Regions from separate parts of the Kitasatospora sp. NPDC048296 genome, predicted to be linked through region 3. Evidence: predicted binding sites of a transcription regulator. Region 3 holds the regulator's gene; each other region holds the start of a gene.
The links. The regulator HrcA, encoded in region 3, represses chaperone genes, less so after heat shock. The targets are predictions, from matches to a motif close to TTNGCACTCNGNNNNNCNGAGTGCNAA.
Positions count from the first base shown of each region.

Region 1: a site for HrcA is predicted at 2,037-2,063, ahead of groES (co-chaperone GroES). Genes of this name have one in related genera too.
Region 2: a site for HrcA is predicted at 2,663-2,689, ahead of ACGF12_RS08005 (FmdB family zinc ribbon protein). Genes of this name have one in related genera too.

Region 1 is NZ_JBICZB010000004.1:106,730-111,428, forward strand. It holds gene ACGF12_RS04700 (polysaccharide deacetylase family protein) at 1-156, shown strand, start outside; gene ACGF12_RS04705 (SAM-dependent methyltransferase) at 165-1,361, opposite strand; gene ACGF12_RS04710 (hypothetical protein) at 1,358-1,618, opposite strand; gene ACGF12_RS04715 (hypothetical protein) at 1,642-1,956, opposite strand; gene groES (co-chaperone GroES) at 2,205-2,510, shown strand; gene groL (chaperonin GroEL) at 2,627-4,258, shown strand; gene ACGF12_RS04730 (LysR family transcriptional regulator) at 4,427-4,699, shown strand, end outside.
Region 2 is NZ_JBICZB010000008.1:31,259-35,957, forward strand. It holds gene ACGF12_RS07985 (sigma-70 family RNA polymerase sigma factor) at 1-910, shown strand, start outside; gene ACGF12_RS07990 (hypothetical protein) at 1,082-1,330, shown strand; gene mscL (large conductance mechanosensitive channel protein MscL) at 1,327-1,743, opposite strand; gene ACGF12_RS08000 (hypothetical protein) at 1,774-2,046, opposite strand; gene ACGF12_RS08005 (FmdB family zinc ribbon protein) at 2,334-2,651, opposite strand; gene ACGF12_RS08010 (MFS transporter) at 2,778-4,085, opposite strand; gene ACGF12_RS08015 (potassium/proton antiporter) at 4,452-4,699, opposite strand, start outside.
Region 3 is NZ_JBICZB010000011.1:130,270-134,968, forward strand. It holds gene ACGF12_RS10090 (hypothetical protein) at 1-170, opposite strand, end outside; gene htpX (zinc metalloprotease HtpX) at 194-1,114, opposite strand; gene hrcA (heat-inducible transcriptional repressor HrcA) at 1,387-2,421, shown strand; gene dnaJ (molecular chaperone DnaJ) at 2,495-3,634, shown strand; gene ACGF12_RS10110 (16S rRNA (uracil(1498)-N(3))-methyltransferase) at 3,713-4,462, shown strand; gene ACGF12_RS10115 (S41 family peptidase) at 4,532-4,699, shown strand, end outside.

The DNA.
Region 1 (4,699 bases), on a different contig from region 3:
AAGCCCGGCGACATCATCCTGGCGCACTTCCGCGGCCCCAAGGAGCTCAAGGGCGCCACGATGACCCAGATGTTCGGCGAGCTGCTGGCCCGGATCCAGGAGCAGGGCTTCTCGGTGGCCCGGCTGGACGACTACATCCAGCCGCCCGCTTCCTAGGACGCCCCTCAGGGCGCCTGGACGGGCCGGCCCAGCATCATCAGCGGGCCGTGGTCGGTGCGGCTGAGGATCACCGTGACGGTGTTCGGCCCGGAGGGCTTGAGCTGACGGCGCAACTCCTCCGGGGTGATCGCCATCCCGCGCTTCTTGATCACCACCGTGCCGACCTGACGCTCGCGCAGCAGCGCCTTCAGCTTCTTGATGTGGAACGGCAGCACGTCGGTGAGCTCGAAGGCGTGTGCGTACGGGGTGGCGACCAGCTCGTCCGAGGTCAGGTAGGCGATCTTCGGGTCGATCAGCCGGCCGCGGACCTGCTCGGCCACCTCGGCCACCAGGTGTGCCCGGATCACCGCGCCGTCCGGCTCGTACAGGTACCGCCCGACCGGTCCGGCCGGCGGGTCGGGCAGGTCACCGCCGGTCAGGCTGGCGCCCTGCGGCAGCAGGGTGGCGCGGTGCGGGCGGGCGGACTCGGTGCCGAACCAGAGCACCGCCTCCTTGACGTCCCCGTGGTCGGAGACCCACTCCGCCTCGGCGTCCGCCGGGACGGCCTCGTGCGGGATGCCCGGCGCCACCTTCAGCGCGCCGATCGGGGTCCGCCGTCCGGCCTCGATCGCCCAGGACAGCGGCGGGGCGTACGCCTCGGGGTCGAACACCCGGCCGCGCGAGGTGCGGCGGGCCGGGTCGGTGAACACCGCGTCGTAGCCGGTGACGTCCACCTCGGCGACGTCCGCGCAGCGCACCTCGACCAGCTCGGACAGCCCCAGCGCGGCGGCGTTGGCCGCGGTCGCGGCGCAGGCCGCCGGGTCCTTGTCGACGGCCAGCACCTCGATCCCGGCCCGGGCCAGCGCCAGCACGTCCCCGCCGATGCCGCAGCACAGGTCGGCGAGCCGCCGCACCCCCAGCCCGGCGAACCGGCGCGCCCGCCACTCGGCCACACTGCGTCGGGTGGACTGCTCGACCCCGTTGGGCGTGAAGTACATCAGGTCCGCGTCCGCCCCGAACTTCGCCCGCGCCCGCTGCCGCAACCGCGCCTGCCCGAACGCCGCCGACACCAGCTCCGCCGGATGTTCCCGCCGCAGCCGGGTGGCGAGCGCCAACTCCTCCTCGGGCGTGAACTCGCGCAACTCGGCGAGCAGGGCCTGACCCTCGGGGGTCAGCAGGGGCTGGAGGTTCTCGGTGTCCACGGGGCCATTCTCGCCGGTCAGTCGAGCAGCCACAGTGCCAGATCGAGGGTGAGTGGCGTGGCCAGGAGGACGACCGGCGTGATCCGGTACCCGCGCCGCCGGGCGCGCCGGGCCACCCACCCGGCCACCAGGAGCGGGATCGAGAACCAGACGGCCTCGACGATGCTGCCGGTGGTCGCCGAGTGCGGGGCGCTGTCCCACATGAGGACGATGACCACCGCGGTCCCGACCGCCATCCCGACCGGCACCGCCACCGCCGCGAGCAGCGCGGAGGCCACGTCTCGCCCCCGGGTCGGCCCGGTCACCGGAGGGCGCCCGAGCAGAACAGCACCGGCAGGACGAGCGGTGCCAGCCCGGCGATGACCGGGAGGAACCGGTACCCCTTCCGCCAGGTGCGGAAGGCCACCGTGCCGGGGACCCCGAGGACGAGCGCGGTGTCGACGAGCAGAGCGACGGTCAGGACCAGCTCCTGGGCGTGTCCTGGCACGTTCAGGACGAGTGCGATCGTGAGCGAGACGGCGACGAGCGGAAGAACCGCCAGCAGGGGCAGGAGCAGCAGGGCCGGAACCAGATCGTCCGACAGCGCCGGGCCGATGCGCTTGGGCTTCTGAGGCATGGCCCGAGTGTCGGTCGCGGGGGCGGCGTCGCACATGAGTACGGCTACTCATCCGTAGTACGGGACTTCAGGGCGCGCCGTTGGCACTCTGGTTGACTGAGTGCTAACACCGGCCTATGGTCGTCCTTAGCACTCCCCACCGGGGGAGTGCTAACGCGAAGACGCGTGTCTGACCCCCGCGACGGCAGACTCGCAGGTTCGCCCCTACCCGTTAGAAAACCCCGTAATCTCCGAAGGGGAGCTCGGACGTGACCACCAGCAGCAAGGTTGCCATCAAGCCGCTTGAGGACCGCATCGTGGTCCAGCCGCTCGACGCCGAGACCACCACGGCCTCCGGCCTGGTTATCCCGGACACCGCCAAGGAGAAGCCCCAGGAGGGCGTCGTCCTGGCCGTCGGCCCGGGCCGCTTTGAGGACGGCCAGCGTCTGCCGCTCGACGTCGCCGTCGGTGACATCGTCCTGTACTCGAAGTACGGCGGCACCGAGGTGAAGTACCAGGGCGAGGAGTACCTGGTGCTCTCCGCCCGCGACGTTCTCGCGATCATCGAGAAGTAAGACGTCCCGACCCGCCCCGGATCCGTGTCCCAAGTGACAGGGGCCCGGGGCGTGGTTGTTGGTTCACGTAGTTCGGCGGCCGCTGGGCCGGCCGCAGCCCCGAGGGAATAGGGAACATGGCGAAGATCCTGCAGTTCGACGAGGACGCCCGCCGCTCGCTGGAGCGCGGTGTCAACAAGCTGGCCGACACCGTCAAGGTGACCATCGGCCCCAAGGGCCGCAACGTCGTCATCGACAAGAAGTTCGGCGCCCCGACCATCACCAACGACGGTGTCACCATCGCCCGTGAGGTCGAGCTGGACGACCCGTACGAGAACCTTGGCGCGCAGCTCGTCAAGGAGGTCGCCACCAAGACCAACGACGTCGCGGGCGACGGCACCACCACCGCCACCGTGCTGGCCCAGGCCCTGGTCAACGAGGGTCTGCGCAACGTCGCCGCCGGTGCCGGCCCGGCCGCCCTGAAGAAGGGCATCGACAAGGCCGTCGCCGCCGTCTCCGAGCACCTGCTGTCGGTGGCCCGCGAGATCGAGGGCAAGGACGACGTCGCCGCCGTCGCGTCCCTCTCCGCCCAGGACACCCAGGTCGGCGAGCTGATCGCCGAGGCGATCGACAAGGTCGGCAAGGACGGTGTCATCACCGTCGAGGAGTCGAACACCTTCGGCGTGGAGCTGGACTTCACCGAGGGCATGCAGTTCGACAAGGGCTACCTGTCGCCGTACTTCGTCACCGACGCGGAGCGGCAGGAGGCGGTCCTGGAGGACCCGTACATCCTGATCAACCAGGGCAAGATCTCCTCCATCCAGGAGCTGCTGCCGCTGCTGGAGAAGATCCTGCAGGGCGGTGCCTCCAGGCCGCTGCTGATCATCGCCGAGGACGTCGACGGCGAGGCGCTGTCGACCCTGGTCGTGAACAAGATCCGTGGCACCTTCAACGCCGTCGCCGTGAAGGCCCCGGGCTTCGGCGACCGCCGCAAGGCGATCCTCGGCGACCTGGCCGTCCTGACCGGCGGCCAGGTCATCTCCGAGGAGGTCGGCCTCAAGCTCGACCAGGTCGGCCTGGACGTGCTGGGCACCGCCCGTCGCGTGACCATCACCAAGGACGAGACCACGGTCGTCGACGGTGCCGGTGACGCCGAGGCCGTGGCCGGCCGCGTCGCCCAGATCAAGGGCGAGATCGCCGCGACCGACTCCGACTGGGACCGCGAGAAGCTGCAGGAGCGCCTGGCCAAGCTGGCCGGCGGCGTCTGCGTCATCAAGGTCGGCGCCGCCACCGAGGTGGAGCTGAAGGAGCGCAAGCACCGCCTGGAGGACGCCATCTCGGCGACCCGCGCCGCGGTCGAGGAGGGCATCGTCGCCGGTGGTGGCGCCTCCCTGGTTCACGCCGCCAAGGTGCTGAACGACGGCCTGGGCCTGTCGGGCGACGAGGCCACCGGTGTCGCCGTGGTCCGCAAGGCGCTGCACGAGCCGCTGCGCTGGATCGCCCAGAACGCCGGCCTGGAGGGCTACGTCATCACCCACAAGGTCGCCGAGCTGGAGACCGGTCACGGCTACAACGCGGCCACCGGCGAGTACGGCGACCTGCTGAAGGCCGGCGTCATCGACCCGGTCAAGGTCACCCGTTCCGCCCTGGAGAACGCCGCCTCGATCGCCTCCCTGCTCCTCACCACCGAGACCCTCGTGGTGGAGAAGAAGGAGGAGGAGGCCGACAACGGTCACGGCCACTCGCACGGCCACGGCCACTCGCACTGAGGCTCCGACGCCTGACCGGAGGCCCGGTCCGCTCCCTCGGGGAGGCGGGCCGGGCCTCCGGCTGTTACTCGCCCGCTCGGCTGTGAGTCGCTGGCTCGGGATGGGTGCTCCAGGCTTCAACTATCAGTAGAATTTTGCAGAATGCAAAGATTGCCTTATAACTGAGGCATGATCGAGGCCCGCCATCTGCGCGTTCTGCGTGCCGTCGCCCGCACCGGCTCCTTCTCCGCCGCCGCCCGTGAGCTGGGGTGTACGCAGCCTGCCATCAGCCAGCAGATGAAGGCCCTGGAGAAGTCGGTCGACACCCCTCTGGTGGTCCGCTCGGGCCGCGGGATGCAGCTCAGCGAGGCCGGGCGGGTCCTGCTCAAGCATGCCACCGGAATCCTGGCCGGGCTCTCCGCCGCCGAGGAGGAGGTGGCGGCGATCGCCGGGCTGCGGGCC
Region 2 (4,699 bases), on a different contig from region 3:
CCTTGAGGCCGACCGCGACCTGGTCGGCATGTACCTCGACGAGATCGCCAGGACGCCCCTGCTCGATGCCGCCGAGGAGGTCGAGCTCTCGCTGCGGATCGAGGCCGGCGTGTACGCCCAGCACCTGCTGGACGAGGACGGACTTCCGGACGGTGTCACGCGCGAGGAGCTGGAGGCGATAGCCGAGGACGCGGAGCGCGCCAAGGACGTGTTCATCCGCTCCAACCTCCGCCTGGTGGTCGCGGTCGCCCGCCGCTACCCGCGCAGCGGCCTCCCCCTGCTGGACCTCATCCAGGAGGGCAACGCAGGCCTGGTGCGCGCCGTCGAGAAGTTCGACTACGCCAAGGGTTTCAAGTTCTCCACCTATGCCACCTGGTGGATCCGGCAGGCGATCACCCGCTCCATCGCCGACCAGTCCCGCACCATCCGGCTGCCCGTGCACCTCGTCGAGGAGCTCGGCCGGATCAGGCGGGTGCAGCGCGAGAAGTCAAAGGAGCTGGGCCGCGAGCCCGAGCCGGCCGAGATCGCGGCCGAGCTGGACACCACGGAGGCCCGGATCAAGGACGTGCTGGACTGGGCGCGCGACCCGGTCAGCCTCAACATGTCGGTCGACGACGAGGGCGAGACCCAGTTCGGTGACCTGGTCGAGGACACCGGGGCGACGTCCCCCGAGGACGCCGTGATGGTCATGCTCCGCCGCGAGGAGCTGGACGGTCTGATCGGGCGGCTGGACGACCGCACGGCCTCGATCATCCGCTCCCGCTACGGCATGGAGGACGGCCGCGAGCGCACCCTGACCGAGGTGGGCAAGCAGCACGGCCTCACCCGCGAGCGGATCCGCCAGATCGAGAAGCACGCGCTCGCCGAGCTGAAGAAGATCGCCGACCACGCGGGCTTCGAGGCCGCCTGAGGAGCCGCCTGACGAACGAGCCCCCGGCCGAGCCCGTCTCGGCCGGGGGCAACCGAGCCCGTCTGCCCCCGGGCCCTGGTGCGGAGCGCTCCGCACCAGGGCCCGCGGCGTGCCACGGGGCTCTTAGGCTGGAGGGACAGGACGGCCCGGGTGATCAGGGGAGTGGACAGAGTGAGCGAGCAGGAACAGAGCGGGCAGGAACAGAGCGGGCAGGAACAGGTCCGGCAGGAGCGGGACGAGCAGCCGGCGACCCGGCGGGCGGCCGCGGCCAAGGCCCGGCTGGTCTTCCGGGACCCGTTTGACCAGCAGTCCCGGGACGACACCGACGCCGGCTGGGGCGAGCGCCCCGGGACGGGGGAGAGCGGTGGGCGGGGGCTGGACTGGTACCTGAGCCAGCGTCCGCCGCACCACGGGGACTAGCGCGCCGCGACCAGCGCGTCGCGGATCTCGGTCAGCAGTTGGACCTCCTTGGCCTCGGCCTCCGCCGCCGCCTCGACGGCGGACTTGCGCTTGGCCGCCATCCTGTTCATCGGCACGATCAGGACGAAGTAGACGACGGCCGCAGTGATCAGGAACTGCAGGGCGGCGCTGAGTACCGTCCCCCACAGGATGAGGATTCCGGACGTGGGCTCACCAGTGGCGCTCACCTCGCAGGGCCCCTTGAGGCAGGAACTGTAGGACCCCAGGTCCTTCGTCCCGAACACACCGACGATCGGATTGATCACGCCCTTGACGAAGGCGTTGACGATGTTGGTGAAAGCCGCGCCGATGACCACGGCGACGGCGAGTTCGACGACATTTCCACGCAGCAGGAATTCCTTGAAGCCTTTCATGCCGCCTCGAACGACGAAGTCGTTCCGGGGTTACGGGTGATCCCCCGCCGGCCCGGATTGACAACCCGTACGGCCCGCCGCGCCCCCTGAGGGCGGCGGCAGCCCGGCCCGCGCGGGCCCGAGCGCCAGCGCCGCCGCCACCGCGAGCAGCACCAGTGCGGGCACCCCGGCCCGCCGCCGGACGGCCCGGCGCCAGCGGTGCCACCCGCCGCAGCCGCGCCGGATCGGGGGGAAGCTCGGCACCTCCCGCCGGGGCGGCACAGTGGGCGCGGGCAGTGGGACGGACAGGCTCATGGTCGTCATCGACATGACCTCCGGGCTCGATCGGTCGGTCTCTGGTGACCCACACGATGCGCGCCCCGGGCGCTACCGGAAAGCTTTATCCCCCAGTCTGTGGATAACCCGCCCCTGTGGATAACTTCGTACACTCGCGCGAGTGAGACCGACCTCCGCAAGCTGACGAAAGCCCGTGCCGGACGGCGAACAGGGCAAGCGGAAAGGCCCGCCGCCCCGCGTGAAGCGGGGCCGACGGGCCTTTCGCGAAGCTTCCGAGCAGTCGCCGGACGCCGATCCGGCGCCGAGCGCCGGGGTCAGCTCGCGGCCGGAGCCGGGCTGCTGGACGAGCTCGACGAGCTGGACGAGGACGACGAGCTCGAACCCGCCGAGGACGTCGAGGACGACGACGTCGACGAGCCGGAGGACGAACCGGCGCCCACCGTGCTGCTGGAGGACGAGCGGCTGTCGGTCCGGTAGAAGCCCGAGCCCTTGAACACGACGCCCACGGCCGAGAAGACCTTGCGGAGCCGTCCCTGGCAGTCGGGGCACGTGGTCAGCGCCTCGTCGGTGAACTTCTGCACCGCCTCCAGGCCGTTGCCGCACTCGGTGCACTGGTACTGGTACGTGGGCACTTGTCTTCCTCCTGGCACTCTCGCCTGATGAGTGCTAACGATGGTCAATGATGCGGCATTCCGCTGGATCAGTCCAGCGACTCCGGTGTGAGATGAGCCGGTACCCGGTCGCCGCCGACCCCCCGTTCAGCCCTTGGCCGCACCGACCAGCTGCGGCGCGCCGTCACGCTCGGCGGACCCGGCCACCACGCGGCTGGCCCCGCCCGGCGCCACCAGCAGGTGCCGCATCGACACCAGCGCGAGCAGCCCCAGACCGGCGCCGACGACCGGCACCAGGAACCCGATCGAGGGCCCGTGCCCGTCGATCAGCTTGCCGGCGGCCATCGAGCCGACCGCCAGCCCCAGCCCGATCGCGCCGGTCAGCCAGGTGAAGGCCTCCGTCTTGGCGCCGTCCGCGACCAGCGTCTCGACCAGGGTGTAGCCGCTGATCAGGGTCGGGGCGATGGCCAGACCGCAGACCAGCCCGGCGACCGTCAGGGCGACCAGGTTGGGCATCGCCCACAGCACCGAGCAGCCCAGCACCAGCAGCGTGTAGCTCATGGCCATCCGCTGCTGGACCGGCCGCCGCCAGGCCACCACGCCGTACAGCACACCGGCCAGCATCGAGCCGCCCGCGAAGATCCCGTACACCGTGCCGCCGGCGTCGTGCTGCCCGACGGAGTCGGCGAAGGCGTTCACCGACACCTGCATGCCGCCGAACACCGCGCCGACCCCGAGGAAGGTCCCGACCAGCAGCCGGACGCCGGGCGAGGCGAGCGCGGAGGCGCGCCGCACACCGGGCTGCGGGATGATCCGGGCGGGGGCGGTGCGCCGCTGGGCGGCGAAGGCGAGGCCGCCGACCAGGGTCAGCGAGGCCTCGGCGATCAGCGCGGTCGCCGGGCTGGCGAAGGCGGCGATGTTGGCGGCCAGGATCGGGCCGATCACGAAGGTGAACTCGTCCGTCACGGACTCGAAGGCGAACGCGGTGCTCACCTTGGCCGCGGCGGTCGGGGAGGCGCCCTCGGAGGTGAACTCGGACACCCAGCGGGCCCGGACCATCGCGCCGATCTGCGGCACGCTCGCCCCGGCGGGGACGGCGGCCAGGTACAGGCTCCAGGCCGGCGCGTGGCCGAGCGCCAGCGCGATCAGCAGGCTGACGGAGGCCGCGTGCACCAGCACCGTCGGGACCAGCACCGCGGCCTGGCCGTAGCGGTCGGCCAGTCGCCCGGTCTGCGGCCCGATCAGGGCCTGGGCGACGGCGGCGACGGCGGTGACCGTACCGGCGGTGCCGTACGAGCCGTGGGTCTTGGTGACGAGCAGCAGGATGCCCATGCTGAGCATCGCGTAGGGCAGTCGCGCGACCAGGGCGGGGGACAGGAACGTCCAGGCGCCGGGCGTGCGCAGCAGCTCTCCGTACCCGACCCGGGCGGGCGCCTCGGCGGCGGTGGTGTCCATGGTGTCGGTCGCGGTGTCCGGAGTGTTGTCCGCGGCGATGTCGACCGTTCGGCGGGCCGTCACGGTCGGTCCTTCCTGCTGCCTGGTAGCGCGGCAGGGCATGGGGTGGCCCCGACGGCGCCGAGAGTCGTCCTCTCGCGCGTCGACCGGGGTAGATACCGGGTCGGCCGGGCCTGGTGGGCCGGGGCCTAACCGCGGCCGCCGAGCGGTCGCGCCAACTCTGCGTCAGGCAGATGCTGGGGGTGGTCTAGCGGTAGTTAAACGGCGTGGTCGCGCCAGCATACAGTTACGCGCGTAGATTCCGCCAGGTCACCGTCCCGCCGGGCCACCCCATCCCGCCGGGCCACCCCCGGCGGTGGCCGGGGCTCAGCGCCCGTTCAGCCAGTCCGCCAGCTTGCCGCCCTTGTCGACGGCCCGCAGCCGTCGCTCCGCGGCCTCGCCGACCTCGTCCGTGGTGACCACCAGCAGTTCGTCCCCGCCGCGCAGCACCGTCGCCTTGTCCGGCACGAAGGAGCTGCCCTCGCGCACGACCAGGGTGACCGCCGCCCCCTTGGGCAGCCGCAGCTCGCCGACCTCCACGCCGGACATCCGCGAGGTCGGCGAGAGCGTGATCG
Region 3 (4,699 bases):
TGGACGAAGGCCGCGCCCTCGACGGCTGCGAAGCAGACCGAGCCGAGCCCGGTGGGGAGGAACCCGGCCCCGGCCTCCAGGGTGAGCGCGGCGGACGGCACGCCGAACAGCTGGTCGAGGTCGGGTTTGACGGGCTTGCTGCGGCCGAACAGGGCGTCCAGGAATCCCACGGTGGTCCTTTCCTCAACGGGAATCAGCGGCCGAGCTGCTCGGAGATCTTCGCCAGCTGCGCCAGCCGCTTCTCCAGCGTCGGGTGGGTGGAGAGCAGCTGGGAGGCGGTCTCCCGGGCGCTCAGCGCGGGGGCGAAGTAGAAGGCGTTGTACGGCTGCGACTTGCGCAGGTCCTCGGTGGGGATGGCCGCGATCTGCCCGGTCACCTTGGTCAGGGCCGAGGCCAGGGCGCTGGGCCGGCCGGTGAGCTGGGCGGCGGCCCGGTCGGCGGCCAGCTCGCGGTAGCGGGAGAGCAGCCGGGTGAGCAGGAAGCTGATCGCGTAGACGACCATCGACACCAGGGGGATGACCAGCGCCGCGATGGCCGTGTTCTGGTCGTTGTTGTTGCGCCCGCCGCCCATGAACCCGCCGTACACGGCGATCCGGGTCATCGCCCCGGCGAGCACGCCGAGGAAGCCGGCGATGGTCATCACCGCGACGTCCCGGTGGGCGACGTGCGACAACTCGTGCGCCAGGACGCCTTCCAGCTCCTCGGGTTCGAGCCGGCGCAGCAGGCCGGTGGTGACGCAGACCACGGCGTTCTGCGGGTTGCGGCCGGTGGCGAAGGCGTTCGGCATGTCGTTGTCGGCGACCGCCACACGCGGCTTGGGCATGTCGGCCAGGGCGCAGAGCCGGTCGATGGTGCCGTGCAGCTGGGGGTACTGCTCCTCGGTCACCTCGCGGGCGCCCATCGCCCGTTCGGTGATCTTGTCGCTGAACCAGAACTGGGCCACGAACAGCCCGCCGGAGATCAGCACGATCAGCGGCCAGGCCCCGCGCAGCAGCGCGATCAGCAGGCCCGTGAAACCGACGTACAGCAGCCCGATCACGAACATCGTCGCGACCATGCGGCTGGTCAGGCCGCGATCGGGCGCGAAACGGGTGTGCTGGCCCGAGCTCGACATCTCTTGCTCCTCCGTTCGCCGTCGCTTTCGATGCTGCCACCCGGACGGCCCCAGGGCACCACCCCCGCGCCGCGAGTTGCGGCGGAAGGGGCCGTGCCCTGGGACTGCGGGCAGGATCACTCCGGCCGGGCCGTTCCTGGGACAGGACCCGGGCCTTACACTGGCAGGTACGGTTTTGGCACTCGTGTGCGCAGAGTGCCAGGGTCGGGGTCCTCCCGGAGCGGCCCGCAGCATCACAGACGGACAACGTGCGAAGACGGAGGTGCGTGCCCATGGCCGGTGAGGTCCGCCAGCTGGACGACCGCAAGCTCGCCGTTCTGCGTGCCATCGTCCAGGACTACGTGGGCACCGAGGAGCCGGTCGGCTCCAAGGCCCTCGTGGAGCGGCACAACCTCGGAGTCTCCCCGGCGACCGTGCGCAACGACATGGCGGCGCTGGAGGAGGAGGGCTACATCCACCAGCCGCACACCAGCGCCGGGCGCATCCCCACCGACAAGGGCTACCGGCTGTTCGTCGACAAGCTCGCCGAGATCAAGCCGATGAGCGCCCCGGAGCGCCGGGCGATCCGGCACTTCCTGGACGGCGCCGTCGACCTGGACGACGTGGTCGCCCGCACGGTGCGGCTGCTCGCCCAGCTGACCCGGCAGGTCGCCGTGGTGCAGTACCCCTCGCTGACCCGCTCCACCGTCCGGCACATCGAGCTGGTGGCGCTGGCCCCGGCGAAGGTGATGCTGGTCCTGATCACCAACACCGGCCGGGTCGAGCAGCGGATGGTCGACTGCCCGGGCACGGTCGGCGAGACGGTCCTGGCGGACCTGCGGGCGCGGATCAACGTCCGGGCCGCCGGCCAGCGGCTGCCGGACGTCCCGGGGCTGCTGGAGGAGCTGCCGGCCACGTTCGAGCAGATCGACCGGCCGACGGTCAGTACGGTCCTGGCGACCCTGTTCGAGGCGCTGGCCGAGCAGAACGAGGAGCGCATCATGCTGGCCGGCACGGCCAACCTGACGCGTTTCGGCCACGACTTCCCGCTCACCATCCAGCCGGTGCTGGAGGCCCTGGAGGAGCAGGTCGTCCTGCTCCGCCTCCTGGGTGAGACCGGGGACGCCGGGATGACGGTCCGGATCGGGCGGGAGATTGCGTACGAAGGGCTGAATTCCACCTCGGTGGTGTCGGTCGGCTACGGTTCGGGCGACGAGAGCGTGGCCAAACTCGGTGTGATCGGTCCGACCCGGATGGACTACCCGGGCACAATGGGGGCGGTGCGGGCGGTGGCACGGTACGTGGGTCAGATCCTGGCTGAGTCGTAGCAAGCAACCGCCGTCAGAATTCTGACGGCGGCGTCCAGTCGCACTACTACAGGCGGAACAAGCGGAGCATTTGGTGGCCACGGACTACTACGCGGTACTCGGCGTCCGACGGGATGCGGGGCAGGACGAGATCAAGAAGGCGTTCCGGCGCCTGGCACGCGAACTGCACCCGGACGTCAACCCGGACCCGAAGACGCAGGAGCGGTTCAAGGAGATCAACGCCGCTTACGAGGTGCTCTCCGATCCGCAGAAGCGCCAGGTCTACGACCTCGGCGGCGACCCGCTCTCACCGGGCGGCGGCGGCGCGGGCGGCTTCGGCGCCGGCGCGGCGGGCTTCGGCTTCTCCGACATCATGGACGCCTTCTTCGGCGCCGCGGCCGGCCAGCGCGGCCCACGCTCGCGCACCCGCCGCGGCCAGGACGCCATGATCCGGCTGGAGATCACCCTGGAGGAGGCCGCCTTCGGCACCACCAAGGAACTCCAGGTCGACACCGCCGTCACCTGCACCACCTGCAGCGGCGAGGGCGCGGCCCCCGGCACCTCCGCGCAGACCTGCGACATGTGCCGCGGCAAGGGCGAGGTCTCCCAGGTCACCCGCTCCTTCCTGGGGCAGGTCATGACCTCCCGCCCCTGCCCGCAGTGCCAGGGCTTCGGCACCGTCGTGCCGACCCCGTGCCCCGAGTGCGCCGGCGACGGCCGGGTCCGCGCCCGCCGCACCCTGACCGTCAAGATCCCGGCCGGTGTCGACAACGGCACCCGGATCCAGCTGGCCGGCGAGGGCGAGGTCGGCCCCGGCGGCGGCCCGGCCGGCGACCTGTACGTCGAGATCGCCGAGACCACCCACAACGTCTTCCAGCGGCGCGGGGACGACCTGCACTGCACCGTCACCATCCCGATGACGGCCGCCGCGCTCGGCACCCAGGTGCCGCTGCAGACCCTGGACGGGCTGGAGGAGGTCGACATCCGGCCCGGCACCCAGTCCGGCCAGTCGATCCCGCTGCACGGCCGGGGCATCACCCACCTGCGCGGGGGCGGCCGGGGCGACCTGATAGTGCACGTCGAGGTGCAGACGCCCACCAAGCTCGACGCCGAGCAGGAGGAGCTGCTGCGCCGGCTCGCCGTACTGCGCGGCGAGGAGCGCCCGTCCGGCCAGTTCGCGCCGGGCCAGCAGGGCCTGTTCTCGCGCCTGAAGGACGCCTTCAACGGCCGGTAGTCGTCCGGGAAGGGGTGCCGGGGGCAGCTCCCCGGCACCTCTTTCGCGTTTCCGTTCCATTCCTGGAGGTTCCCTCTCATGACCGCGCCCGTCTTCGTCGTCGAGACCGAGCGGATCGCCGCCGCCGCGCCCGGGGCGCTGGTGCGCCTGGACGGGGCGGAGGGGCGGCACGCGGCCGCGGTGAAGCGGCTGGCGGCCGGTGAGGCGGTGACCCTGGCGGACGGGCTGGGGCTCGGGGTGGACGGGACGGTCGCCGAGGTGTTCGGCAAGGACGCGATCGACGTCACGGTGGCCGCCGTGCGCCGGGAGCCGGAGCCGGCGCCGCGGATCGTCGTCGTCCAGGCGCTGCCCAAGGGCGACCGCGGCGAGCTGGCCGTGGAGACCATGACCGAGGTCGGCGTGGACGTGGTGGTCCCCTGGACGGCCTCGCGCTGCATCACCCAGTGGAAGGGCGAACGCGGAGCCAAGGCGCTCGCCAAGTGGCGGGCCACCGCCCGGGAGGCGGGCAAGCAGTCCCGCCGGCTGCGCTTCCCCGAGGTGCGCGAGCCGATGACCACCCGGCAGCTGGCCCCGCTGCTGGCGCAGGCCGCCTTCGCCGCCGTGCTGCACGAGGAGGGTGCCGAGCCGCTGGCGCACGCCGCGCTGCCCGGGGCGGGGGACATCGTGCTGGTGGTCGGCCCGGAGGGAGGGGTCTCCCCGGAGGAGCTGGCCGCCTTCGCGGAGGCGGGCGCGAAGCCGTACCGGCTGGGCCCGTCGGTGCTACGCACCTCCACCGCAGGGGTGGCCGCCGGGGCGCTGCTGCTGGGGCGCACCGGCCGCTGGTCGTAACCCCCGCACGTCCTCGGGGACTTGCCGAAAACGGAGCGGCTCGTACCCGTACCTGCCTACGCTGGCCGGGTGACGGACTCCCTGAGTACCTCTGCGGGCGCCTATCCGCGCCATCCCCATCTGCACGGTGACCTGGTCACCTTCGTCGCCGAGGACGACGTCTGGCTGGCCCCGCTGGACGGCGGGCGGGCCTGGCGACTGACGGCCGATCACCTGCCGGTGCACCACCCCCGGTTC